2 regions of the Neisseria weaveri genome follow, and region 2 is predicted to be linked to the other one. Evidence: predicted binding sites of a transcription regulator. Region 2 holds the regulator's gene; the other holds the start of a gene.

Region 1 (6,507 bases), 490 kb from region 2:
CGTGCGGGCGGGTGCTGCAAACGGCCGTGAGGTGGTGAAAACGTGGCGGAAGCCCCGTCCGGTGTTGGATAATTAGAGTAACAGTTTCCGAAATGAATAAAACGGTTGAATCCGAACCGGAATCTCTTTATGATAGACGGCTTGAGGTGCGGTTTCTGCATACCGATGCCGGAAGCGCACCGTGATGCCAACCGGATTTAAGAAAGGGGAAGACGATGAAACGATATCTGTTGGGTTTGGCCGGAGTGCTGCTGTCGGCGCTGTCCTTGGCGGCGGTGAACATCAACACCGCAACGGCGGAGGAATTGAAGGCGCTGCCGGGTATCGGTCCGGCGAAGGCGGAGGCGATTGTGGCCTACCGCAGTGCGAACGGTCCGTTCAAAGCGGTGGAGGACTTGAAGAAGGTGAAGGGGATAGGCGAAGGCGTGTACGGCCGTCTGAAGGATGAGGCGACGGTGGCGGAGGTGAAGAAGAAGGAGGCGAAGCCGCTGGCGAAGAAAGACGGAAGCAAAAAACCTTAAGCGGACGGAGGGTCCGCGCAGTCTGTCCGGGGGCGTACCGGGTTGGTACGTATCTGTCGGAGAAGCCGTCCTTAGGGGCGGCTTTGTTTGTATGGGGTTGGGCCGTCTGAAAAGGGTTAGGCCGTCTATAAAAAGATTTGAGTGTGTCTATCTATTAATATCGGTTTGCCGTTTGCCGTTGGTGGGTAAAGATAGTGGGGGTGTTGGCGGATATGGGTGCTGGTTAACGGCGGGTGGGTGATCGGTATGGGGGAATCGGGTTGGGTTGGCGGGTTAGTTAGAACAAGGAAGTTATTTTTATTGTGTTTGGAGATAGGGGTAATGTGTTGGGATTAGAGGCCGTCTGAAATTTCAGACGGCCTTGTTTTTAACGGTAATATTCGGAATGGGAAATATGGATAAAGGTTATGTGCCGATTTTTGTTAGGGGGGATTTGGTTATTCTGTATTGGTGGGGTTTGGGATGTGTGTGCTGGTTTGGTGGGTTGGTTTTTGGTTGTTTTTGTTAGGGATTTTTATTTTCGGGCAGTTATTTCCATTTTGGTTTATCGGAATTGATAATTTACGTTAAATTCGATATTTTTTGGCATAATTGTGCTCTTTTTCTGTTTTTGGATTTCGGGTGGTTGGTGGTGTGGATTTATGCTGGTTGGATTAATTTTAGGGTTTTTGTGTTTAAAATTGACAAATGAATATTTAATAATCATTTTTGGTTGTATTCTTGATGTTTTATGCCAAAATTGTGTATGACAAAATAAGTCAGTTTCCAACTATAAGAGAAGTAACATACATAAATCGTTACTTGGCATGACAGAAAATGTCATTCAGTTTTTTCTGTTTGTGATAGTGTCTGCGTTTATTTTATTTAATTCTATTGAAAACAATATGTTATGATTTTTTGTATTTTTTTTGAAATTGGCACGGTATATGCATGTATAAAGTTGTCCGCTTGGTACTGTATTAAATAAAAAGGGGATGGTATCGGCGGGCAAGCTGAATATTCCTTCTCTAAATGTTTTGTTACACCAGACAAAGCCAAACATATTACGGATTAAATAAATATAATTTTTTCACTTTGGGAGTTTATAAACTATGAAAGCTTTACAAAAAGGTTTTACTTTGATCGAGTTGATGATCGTTATTGCGATTATCGGTATTTTGGCGGTGATTGCGCTGCCTGCTTACCAAGATTACACAGCGCGTGCACAAGTTTCTGAAGCGTTTTCTTTGGCTGAAGGCCAAAAATCTGCGGTAACCGAATATTATGCCGATAAAGGTGCATGGCCTGCTGATAATGCAGCGGCAGGTGTTGCTGCTAAAGCTGACATTAATGGTAAATATGTTGAATCTGTAGAGGTTTCTACAGCAAATAGCACAGGCTACATTACTGCAAAGATGAAAGGCAGCGGTGTAAATGAAGATATTAAAGGTAAAACTTTAACCTTAAAAGCAGTAAAAGCCGGCGGTTCATTTAAGTGGGAATGTGATACTACAAAGGATACAACTAATGGTATTCCAACGAAATTCCTGCCATCTGTTTGCCGTCCTGATGCTGCTAAAGCTTCTACTTAATTAAATAAATGTTTTACAAAAAAAGCGGGTTTTCCCGCTTTTTTTGTATTTAAAAATAAATATAAAAATGAATTTGCTATTTAGTTCCGCACGCTTTCATTCGGTTTGATAGATCTTATGTTTTATTAAAGCCGTTTGGGTTTTTTCGTTGTGATATTGATTTTTCAGACGGCCTAAAATCCAGTTGTGCGGGTTTTAGGCCGTCTGTTTTTCTACTGTGTTTTCTGCTTTGCCTTTTCTTTTGCTTGCATCATACACTCTGTTTTTAAAATTCCCTTAATAATTATTATTCAATTGTTTATTTCTTAGGATATTGTTATATTCTTGGTTTATGGTGTCTGCGATAAGACCGGATATTTTTTATGTTTTTGAATAGGGGGATATTGTGAAATATAAAGGTTATGCCAAAGGGGCGTTGGGTTTGTTGGCGACGGCGCTGTTGTCGGCTTGTGCGACCAAGAGCGTGGTGAAGGCGGACGGTACGACTGATGAGCCGGTGTTTCCGAAGCCTTATTCGGTTACTTTCAATCAGGATAGGGGGACGTTTCCGACTGCCGACGAGCTGGCGAATGTGAAAGCGGGAATGACTAAAGACGAGCTGTATAAGCTGCTTGGCCGTCCGCATTATGATGAAGGTATGTTTGGTGTGCGGGAATGGGATTATCTGTTTCATTTCCATACGCCGGGCCAGGGTACGGACGGGGTAACGACTTGTCAGTTTAAGGTGTTGTACGATAAGGATAAGTTTACGCGCAGTTTTTTCTGGAAGGCTGTGGATCCGCAAGATGCGGTTTGTCCGCCGGAGCCGGCTTCGCCTAAGTACCGTTTGAAGCGTGTGGTGTTGGGTGCGGATGTGTTGTTTGCTTTCGATAAGAGCGGTTTGGGGGATATCCGGAAGACGGGTAAGGAGAAGTTGGATAAGTTTGCGGAGGAGTTGAAGCGTTTTGAGCGCGTGCATTCTATCCGTGTTATCGGGCATACCGACCGTTTGGGCGAGCGGGGCTATAATTCGGGCTTGTCTGCGCGCCGTGCGGAAACGGTGCGCCGTTATTTGGTGAGCAAGGGTGTGCCTGCGGGGGTGATGAGTGCGCGCGGTTTGGGCGAGCGTCAGCCGGTTAAGCAGTGCGGCAAGCATTTGTCTCATGCGGAGTTGGTGTCTTGTTTGCAGCCGAACCGCCGTGTTGAAATCGAGGTGGACGGTTTGGGCGAGCTCACGGTTGAATAGGCTCAGACTGTGATGCGTGGAAAGGCCGGGTGTTTTGCCCGGCTTTTTGTTTGGGTTTGAGTAGTTGGGGAAGATGAAAGGCCGTCTGAATTTTCAGACGGCCTTTGTTGTGTTTATTTGTGAAGCGTGATTGATGTTTTTGGGTGCGGTTACGGCGGTGTGTTTTGAATTTAGGCCGCCGTTGTGTGGCAGACTGTTATTTTACTTGGCTGCCGATTACACCGCCCAAGGCTGCGCCGCCGAGAGTCGAACCGGTATCGCCGCCCAACAAGTTGCCGGCTACGCCGCCGATTACGGCGCCGGTTGCTGCGTTGCGCTGGGTGGTGTTCATGTTGCTGCATGCGGTTAATGAAGCGGCAACGGATACCAGGGCGATGGTTTTAAACATAATTGATTTCATGTGAATACTCCTGTAAGAATAAGAAGTGGTTTGATGTGATGTGTGGCATAGTATGGCAGAAGATTTGCAAGATGTTTATATCTTAGATATAAATACTGTTAAAACCGGAAAAGATTGTTAAAGGGGTGATTGTGGGACATTATGCGGTGGCGCACATTGTGCATTTGTTTTGTGCGGTGGTGTTTGTGGGCGGTGTGTTTTTTGAGGCGTTGGTGTTGTCGGTGCTGCATACCAAGCGTGTTTCGCGTGAGTCGAGACGGGAGGTGGAGCGGGCTTTGTCGTATCGTGCGACCCGTGTGATGCCGTGGGTGGTGGGGACGTTGTTTTTGTCGGGCTTGGTGATGTTGCACCGTTATGGTGGTGTGTTGGCGGATCCTTTTGCTTCGGCGTTCGGTATTCAGCTGGGCTTGAAGATTGTGTTGGCGTTTAGTGTGTTGGGGCATTTTGTGGCGGCGGTTAGAAAAATGCGTAAGGGAACGATGACGGCCGGGTTTTCTAAATATATCCATATTGCGGTTATGCTGCATATGGCGGCGATTGTGTTTTTGGCTAAGTCGATGTTTTATATAGCGGGTTGATATGGTTGAGGCCGTCTGAATTTTCAGACGGCTTTTTGCAGGCTGTGAGCGGGGTTTGCTCGGGGGGGGAGTTGTGCTGCCGAATCGGCGGATATTGATTGTGCGATGATGGAAAGGCCGTCTGAAAATTCAGACGGCCTTTGGTATGTGGGTAAAAACCGGTTTGGTTTTTGCTGTGTTTATGAGTTGATAAATTGTACGCCGTTCAGCTTGGATTGGAGAATGGCGGTGCGGATGGCGGCCAGTGCTTTGGGGCGGACGAAGTTGCGGCGGTGTGCCAATACGACTCTGCGGCTCGGTGCTTCGCCGGCAAAGGGGATAATGCTGAACAGCATGTGGTCGTTTTCGGTGAGTGCGGTGGCGGGCAGTATGCTGATGGCGAGGCCGCTGGCGACCATGTGTCTGATGGTGTTGATGGAGCTGCCTTGCAGGGTGTTGGTTAAACCGCTGATTTTTTGCTTGGATGCCAATTCGGAGCAGCTGTCTAAGACTTGGTCGCGCATGCAGTTGCCTTCGGTGAGCAGCAGTACTTGCTCTTCGGCCAAGCAGGCCGGGGTAACGGCATCGAGTTCTTCAAAGTGGTGTCCTTTGGGGACGATAACGAAAAAGGATTCGTCGTAAAGCGGTGTGGTGACGACGCCGGGTTCTTGATAAGGCTCGGCGACGATAATGGCGTCTAAATCGCCGCGCTTGAGATTTTCCGTTAGGGTGTTGGTGTAGTTTTCGTCCAACATCAGGGGCATTTTGGGTGCGGTGTCGCGTAGGGAAACAATCAGCTTGGGCAGCAGATAGGGGGCAACGGTGAAAATCAGACCGAGTTTGAATGCGCCTTCCAATTCGTTTTGCTCTTCGTTGGCCAGCAGGCGGATGCGGTCGGCCTCTTCAAGTACGCGGCGTGCTTGGGCGATGATGCGCTCGCCGGCTTCTGTGGTCAAAACTTCGTTGCTGCTGCGGTCAAAGAGTGAAACAGCCAACTCTTCTTCCAGTTTTTTGATGGCAATGGAGAGCGTCGGCTGACTGACGAAACAACGTTGGGCAGCACGACCGAAGTGGCGCTCTTGCGCCACGGCAACGATATAACGCAGTTCGGTCAGGGTCATTGTTTACACCTTTTTTTGAGCTTCTGGCAAGGTGATGTTGAGTTCTAAAACGTCAACACCGTTTTGGGTTTCTTGGGAGATGCGGATATCGTCCAAGGAAACGTGTACGTATTTTGATAATACTTCCAACAGCTCTTTTTGCAAAGTCGGCAGATAGTCGGGAGCCTGGGCTTTGACGCGTTCTTGTGCAATGATGATTTGCAGGCGGTCGCGCGCCACTTCGGCGGTTTTTTGTTTTCTGCCGAACAAGATATCGATCAGGGACATGGTTTAACCTCCAAACAGTCTTTGGAAGAAGCCTTTTTTCTCGGCATCCAGGAAGCGCATTTCGCGGTTTTCGCCCAACAGGCGTGCGATAACGTCTTTGTAGGCTTCGGCTGCCGCCGCGCCGTTTTGATGGATGACGGGAGAGCCGGCGTTGGAAGCCTGCAATACGTTTTCGGATTCGGGAATCACGCCGAGCAGCGGAATGCGCAGGATATCGCAGATGTCTTGTACGGACAGCATTTCGCCTTTGTTGACGCGCTCGGGGGAGTAGCGGGTGATCAGCAAGTGTTCTTTAACGGTTTCGCCGGTTTCCGCTTTGCGGGATTTGCTTTGCAGAATGCCCAAGATGCGGTCTGAGTCGCGTACGCTGGATACTTCGGGATTGGTGGTAACAATGGCTTCGTCTGCAAAGTACAAGGCCATGAGTGCGCCTTGTTCGATACCGGCGGGGGAATCGCAAATAACGTATTCGAAGCCTAATTCGTTGGTCAGCTCGTTTAGGACTTTTTCTACGCCTTCGCGGGTTAAGGCGTCTTTGTCGCGGGTTTGCGATGCGGGCAGAACGTAGAGATTGTCGCAGTGTTTGTCTTTAATCAGTGCTTGGTTGAGCGTGGCTTCGCCTTGAATAACGTTGATGAAGTCGTATACGACACGGCGCTCGCAGCCCATAATCAAATCCAGATTACGCAAGCCGACGTCGAAGTCGATAACGGCGGTTTTATGGCCGCGTAAGGCTAAGCCAGAAGCGATGCTGGCGCTGGTGGTGGTTTTACCTACGCCGCCTTTGCCTGATGTTACTACAATGATTTTTGCCACGATATTTCCTTATTTTGAGAAAGAGATAA
Region 2 (6,507 bases):
CGTGTTGCCTTGGCCGAATTGGCCATTACCGGCATTAAAACCAATACGGCTCTGCACCGCGATTTATTTGTCGACCCCGGATTTAGCGAAGGCGGAGTAAGCATCCATTACCTGGAACAATGGCTGGAAGCACGCAAAGCACAAAAAGCCTGATTCTTCCAGTTTAGTCTAAAGGCCGTCTGAAAATTCAGACGGCCTTTTTAAACATCAGGCAATCCGTTAAAATACAAAAAACTATGGCGGATCAACTTATTTCTCAAAACAAGACTATTCGCCAATATTCCAACCCGATTGACAACATAACCTCACAAGCTATCTGCAGAAATTTCAGACGGCCTCCGAAGCACAAAGAAAGCCCATATGTCATACCAACAAATTACCATTGCCGTAAACGAATCTATCGCCGAACCCCTGTCGGACTCCCTGATAGAACACGGTGCCCTGTCTGCCGCCATCGAAGATGCTTATGCCGGCACCAGTAACGAACAGCCTATTTTCGGCGAGCCTGGCATGCCGACCGATCAACTGTGGCAGAAAAGCAAAGTCATCGCCTTATTCGACAAACATACCGATATCGACCCCATCGTTTCCGCTGCTGCCGCAGACTGCGGAATTGAAACCCCTCCTTACGAAATGGTGTTATTGCCCGAACAAGACTGGGTTCGGCTGACCCAATCGCAATTCGATCCGATTCAAATTTCCGAACGCCTGTGGGTGATTCCTTCTTGGCATGAAGCCCCGAATAGCGGCACCATCAACCTCCAGCTCGACCCGGGTTTGGCTTTCGGCACGGGCAGCCACCCGACCACACACTTATGCCTGCAATGGCTGGACAACAATTTAAAAGGCGGAGAATCAGTCTTAGACTACGGCTGCGGTTCCGGCATTCTGGCTATTGCCGCACTGAAATTGGGAGCTGCAAGTGCAACGGGGGTGGATATCGACGAACAGGCCATCCGATCCAGTCGCGATAATGCGGCACAAAACCAAGTAGACGCACAGTTTTACTTATCGGAAGATTTACCCGAAGGTCAATTTGATGTCGTGGTCGCCAATATCCTCGCCAACCCCTTACGCATGCTTGGTGAAATGTTGGCCAAACGTACCAGACAAGGCGGACGCATCGTGCTTTCAGGTATTCTGGAAGAGCAAGTTGAAGAAATGAGCGGCATATACGGGCAATGGTTCGACTTACAACCGGCTAAACTAGATGAAGGTTGGGCATGTTTAAGCGGTATCAAACGCTAAATCGTACAATCCGCCGCCAACCATAAACAAGGCCGTCTGAAAATTTTCAGACGGCCTTTTTACTTCATTTTCATTTTATATGAATATTGCCATTCAAACCGGCAACACTTTTACTCTTCGGTTTCCGGCTCCGGTGCTGCCACTGCACGCACATCGTTGCTTTTACCTTTGTGTTTCAAAATGGCACGGTCGACTTTATCCATCAAGATATCGATTGCCGCATACATATCGCTTTCCACTGATTCGACATGTAAATCCTTGCCTGCCAGATGCACATCCGCCTCAGCTTTATTATTCACTTTTTCAACCGACAACGTAATGGCAACCGAAATAATATTGCCTGCATGTCTGTTGATACGTTCCAACTTCTGGTTGACATGATTCTTAATGGCTTCCGTAACATCAAAGTTCAGACCGGTAATTTTCAGATTCATGGTAACACTCCTTTAGTATGAAAACGCAGAATGCCGATGCATGCTGCAAAATACTGTATTCAAGGTTTGCGCTGATGGGCAGGAGGAATACCCAATGCTTCCCTGTATTTTGCCACCGTTCGCCGTGCAATCGAAACGCCCTGTTTCTGTAACAGCTTCACCAATGCTTCATCCGAAAAAGGCTTTTCCTTATTTTCATTTTTGACCAGCTCGGAAAGCATGGCTTTAACCGCACTTTGGCTGGTGTCTTCGCCTCGGGAAGCGGCAACGGCTTGTGTGAAGAAATAGCGTAACGCAAACACGCCCCTCGGGCAAGCTAAATATTTTTGGTTTACGGCACGGGAAACCGTACTTTCGGCAATACCCAATTCCACTGCCGCATCTTTCATCAGCAACGGTACCAAACCGACTTCGCCGAAAGTAAAAAAGTCTTCTTGCTTGGACAATACATACTCTGCCAAGCGCACAACCGTATTTTTACGCATTTCCAAGCTGTCGATACGCTGTCTGGCTTCAGCAAGTTTTTCTTTCCAAACATCGCTGACTTCTTCCGACTCTTTAAGCATTTCACAATAGTCTTGGTTCAATGCGATTTGCGGCCATGCTTGCTGATTACCGACCACCTTCCACCCGTCTTTGGTGTCTTTGATAAAAACATCGGGCTGTATGTATGCTGTCGGTTCTGCGGAGGCAAAACCGTATGCCGGATAAGGATTCAAATCAGCAATCATAGCCAAAGCCGCTTCAATCAGCCCGGCATCCGCTTCAGGAAAATACTTCCGGCATTTTGCCTTGTTCTGCTGCTTACTCGGCCCAAGCTCATGCAAAATCGTTCGGACAATCTGGCCGGCCACCTGGCGTTCCGGAGATGCAGGCAAACGCATCAATTGGAGCAACAGCGACTCTGCCAAATCGGCTGCACCCACACCGGCCGGCTCAAAATTCTGCAATAAATCCAAAGCATCTTGCAACGCATCGGGATCCAATGACCATTCCAAAGGAATATGCTCGCCAATCTCATCCAAGCTCTCCGAGAGATAGCCTTGTTCATCGAGAAAATCAATCAGCAGATGAACCCTGTCGGCCTCTACCGGTGTCAGCGGATGTTCGCACACCTGTTTATGCAGGTATTCGTTGAAATTGTCTTCGTGCGCAATCGTTGCCCAAATATCTTCGGCATCATCGCCACCGATATTTCTGCTGCCGACGGCAGCGGTAAACTGCTCCAGCTGTAAAGCAGCCTCTGTTTCCGTATCATTTTTTTCAAGCAAGGGATTATCCTGCAACCAATCTTCAACCTCGCGTTCCAACTCTTGGCTGGACATCTGCAAGATACGCAAAGACTGCTGTAATCCCAAATTCAACTGCTGGGTTTGCCTGAGTTTGAGTCCGACATTTTGCTTCATGGATTATTCTTATTCAGCAATTTTCTGTTTAGTAATCGAAATTTTCACCCAGATAAACCGCTCTAACCTGTTCATCCTGCACCAGCTGCTCAGGTTTTCCCGAAGCCAGCACCGCCCCTTCGCTGATAATGTAGGCTCGGTCGCAAATGCGTAAGGTTTCGCGGACATTATGGTCGGTAATCAAAACGCCGATACCGCGCTCTTTTAAAAAAGCGATAATTTTCTGAATATCGATAACGGCAATCGGGTCTACACCGGCAAACGGTTCGTCTAATAAGATAAAACGAGGCTGCATGGCCAACACCCGTGCAATTTCTACCCTGCGCCGCTCCCCTCCAGATAAAGAAGGTGCCGGATTGTCTCTTAATCTGCCGATGTTCAAATCGGCAAGCAAACGTTCCAATTCATCGTCGATTTTCGATTTATCCTGCAAACTGATTTCCAGAATCGCACGAATGTTCTGCTCTACGGTCATTTTTCTGAAAATCGAGGCTTCTTGCGGCAGATAACCCAAGCCCAATCGGGCACGCTCATGAATGGGGCTGTGCACAATCTCCTTACCGTCCAACAGTACGCTGCCTGCATCAGCCGCAATCAAGCCGACAATCATATAAAAACTGGTTGTTTTGCCTGCGCCGTTCGGCCCCAACAGGCCGATCACTTCGCCGCTTTCGATATCCAATGAGAAACTTTTGACAACTTGGCGTTTTTTAAAACTTTTCTGTAAATTTTGAACACTCAGACGGCTATGATTACTCATAAACAAACCTTGAAAATCTTGATTGATAGACAGGCCGTCTGAAAATATGGGGCTTTTTTCAGACGGCCTATCCGATTATTTTGTTGATACAGGCTGAATCACTACAGTAACGCGCTTGCCGCCTTTCATGCCGGCAGCCTTACTGCCGCTGACGGTATACACTTCAGTACGGGTATTGTAAGTAATGCTCGCACCTTCGGCCTTATCGCCTCCCCGCTCGACTTTTGCATTACCCTGCAACTTCACAATTCCGGTAGCCGAAGCATACTCAACCTTGTTAGCCTGCCCTTTTACCGTACCTTTGCCGTTATCCAAAGTCTGGCCGAAACGGACGGGGCTGCCTTCGGCACTCATCAATTGATCGCCTTTATCGTTACGCGATACACGGACACTACCGGCACGAATGTTTAACGAACCTTGTTTGATAACGACATTACCGCTAAAAACGGTTACTTGGTTATTCTGATCAAGCGAACCTTGATCTGCTTCAATCTCAATCGGCTGCTTACGGTCGGATTCCAAAGCATAAGCAAATTGTACACTCGCCATAATTAATACAGACAATATGGTTTTAATGCTGTTTCGGATCATAAATAATCGCTTTCACTCTTGAGGGTAAATTCAACAAACCCTGTTTATGGTCGTATACCAGACCGTTTGCCGTACCATGTGATTGCCCGTAGCTGTAACGCACGGTTTCATCAGTATGCGCCCTACCGCTTTTCGTATCCACAATCAGTTTCGCCGTTTTTAACACACCGGCCGGACGCACTTCATCGGCTTTCTTAACCAGCTCAACTTCTTTCTCAAATACCACCTGTCGGCTGTCAAGATTATATTTGGCCTCTAAACTCTCTACCGAATACAGCAAAAGGCCGTCTGAAAATAATGCAAGCGCCGGTTTTTCAAAATACACATCATTACTGTTCGGCAGCTGCCAAGCTTTATTTGCACTCAGGTTTTCTTTCAGACGGCCATTATCGTCAAAACGACGCCCGTCAATACCATGCATTGCATATTGAGGTTCATCCGGATTCAAAACCACTTCCTCAATATCAACCTGACTGATACGTCCCAACCACGCAGAAAGACCACCTAAGCCGACAGCCAAAACCAATGGAAACAGCCAACCGTAACGCCACTTTCTAACCATATATAAATCAGCTTCCAAAACACATTAATGATGCAATTTCATCAAAGCAGCGACAATTTCAAACCACTATAGATATAGCATTCTATCATCAAATAAGCGTACCATACCTTTTGAAGAAACAATAAACCCAATTAATACCTGCCATACTTAAAATAAAAAACAACATCATATTGAATTTTTAAGCCATACAACCATCTTAAAAAAACAAATCTCAAACTCATGTGATAAACGTTACGATACCCGGAACAAATCATACAGGTATCGCACAAAACAAACGTGAAACATCCGATTATTATAAGGACTAAAAATGACCATTCTTTCAGACGTTAAACAGCTGGGGCAGCAAATCTGGCTGGACAACTTATCACGCTCACTGATTCAAAACGGCGAACTGGCCGAAATGTTAAAACAAGGCATCTGCGGCATTACTTCCAATCCTGCCATCTTCCAAAAAGCATTTGCCGGTGATGAACTCTATGCAAAAGAAATCGAAGAATTAAAACAACAAGACCTATCCCCGAAACAACGCTACGAAACTCTGGCCATTGCTGACGTACGTGCTGCATGCGATATCTGCCTGCCCGAATTTCAAGCCTCAGGCGGGAAAACTGGTTTTGTAAGTTTGGAAGTTGAACCTGATTTAAGCCACAATGTTGAAGGAACCGTTGAAGAAGCCAAACGACTTTACCAAACCATCGACCGTCCGAATGTAATGATTAAAATTCCGGCAACCGATGCCGGCATTCAAGCCCTAACCCAACTAATTTCAGACGGCATCAGTATCAACCTGACTTTATTATTTTCACGCCAACAAACATTAAAAGCTTACCAAGGATATGTAACAGGCATACAAAACCGTATTAATCAGGGTTTATCCGTTGATTCCATTCACGTTGTTGCCAGCTTCTTTATTTCACGCATTGATAACACATTAGATGCTTCATTACCTACACATCTGCAAGGCAAAGTTGCGATTGCTTTAGCTAAAACCGCTTACCAAGACTGGAAGCAATTTTTCGCAAGTGATCATTTCAAAAAACTGTCTGCACAAGGTGCTAATCCGGTGCAACTGCTTTGGGCCTCAACAGGTGTCAAAAACCCCGACTATCCTGATACATTATATGTAGACAGCTTAATCGGCCCCGATACAGTCAATACCGTACCTGATGCCACGTTGAAAGCGTTTATCGATCACGGCACGGCTAAAGCCACTCTCCAAGAAAATCACGAGAAAGCTGCCGGCATTCTAAATGAAACCGTAAATTTGGGCATAGATTTGGAGGCCATGGCAAAACGCCTACAGGAAGATGGCTTAAAACAATTTGAAGAAGCATTTGCAAAATTGCTTGAACCGTTAAAATAAAATAATTTACATTCCATCCAGCCCTGACAAAACCGCATTGTCAGGGCATTTTATATTTCTTACACGACTTTTAATCCGATATTCACCGGAACAAACCTAAGGCCGTCTGAAAATTATAAGAGTTCCATACTAAGTAACCCTCA

What was found. Region 2 encodes sigma-54, which starts transcription at its own class of promoters, with help from an activator protein. Its sites were predicted from a motif close to CTGGCACGCTTCATGCTT; they were not measured.
Region 1: a site for sigma-54 is predicted at 1,436-1,453, ahead of EL309_RS05250 (pilin). Genes of this name have one in related genera too.

Annotation. Positions count from the first base shown of each region.
Region 1 is NZ_LR134533.1:1,068,104-1,074,610, reverse strand. It holds gene EL309_RS05255 (ComEA family DNA-binding protein) at 216-521, shown strand; gene EL309_RS05250 (pilin) at 1,613-2,092, shown strand; partial or broken gene EL309_RS10785 (outer membrane protein assembly factor BamE) at 2,478-2,933, shown strand; gene EL309_RS10780 (OmpA family protein) at 2,928-3,317, shown strand; gene EL309_RS05240 (glycine zipper 2TM domain-containing protein) at 3,514-3,717, opposite strand; gene EL309_RS05235 (CopD family copper resistance protein) at 3,849-4,295, shown strand; gene EL309_RS05230 (hydrogen peroxide-inducible genes activator) at 4,475-5,395, opposite strand; gene minE (cell division topological specificity factor MinE) at 5,399-5,662, opposite strand; gene minD (septum site-determining protein MinD) at 5,666-6,478, opposite strand.
Region 2 is NZ_LR134533.1:1,561,032-1,567,538, reverse strand. It holds gene accC (acetyl-CoA carboxylase biotin carboxylase subunit) at 1-153, shown strand, start outside; gene prmA (50S ribosomal protein L11 methyltransferase) at 361-1,248, shown strand; gene hpf (ribosome hibernation-promoting factor, HPF/YfiA family) at 1,359-1,682, opposite strand; gene rpoN (RNA polymerase factor sigma-54) at 1,742-3,088, opposite strand; gene lptB (LPS export ABC transporter ATP-binding protein) at 3,117-3,848, opposite strand; gene lptA (lipopolysaccharide transport periplasmic protein LptA) at 3,924-4,439, opposite strand; gene lptC (LPS export ABC transporter periplasmic protein LptC) at 4,420-5,001, opposite strand; gene tal (transaldolase) at 5,309-6,364, shown strand.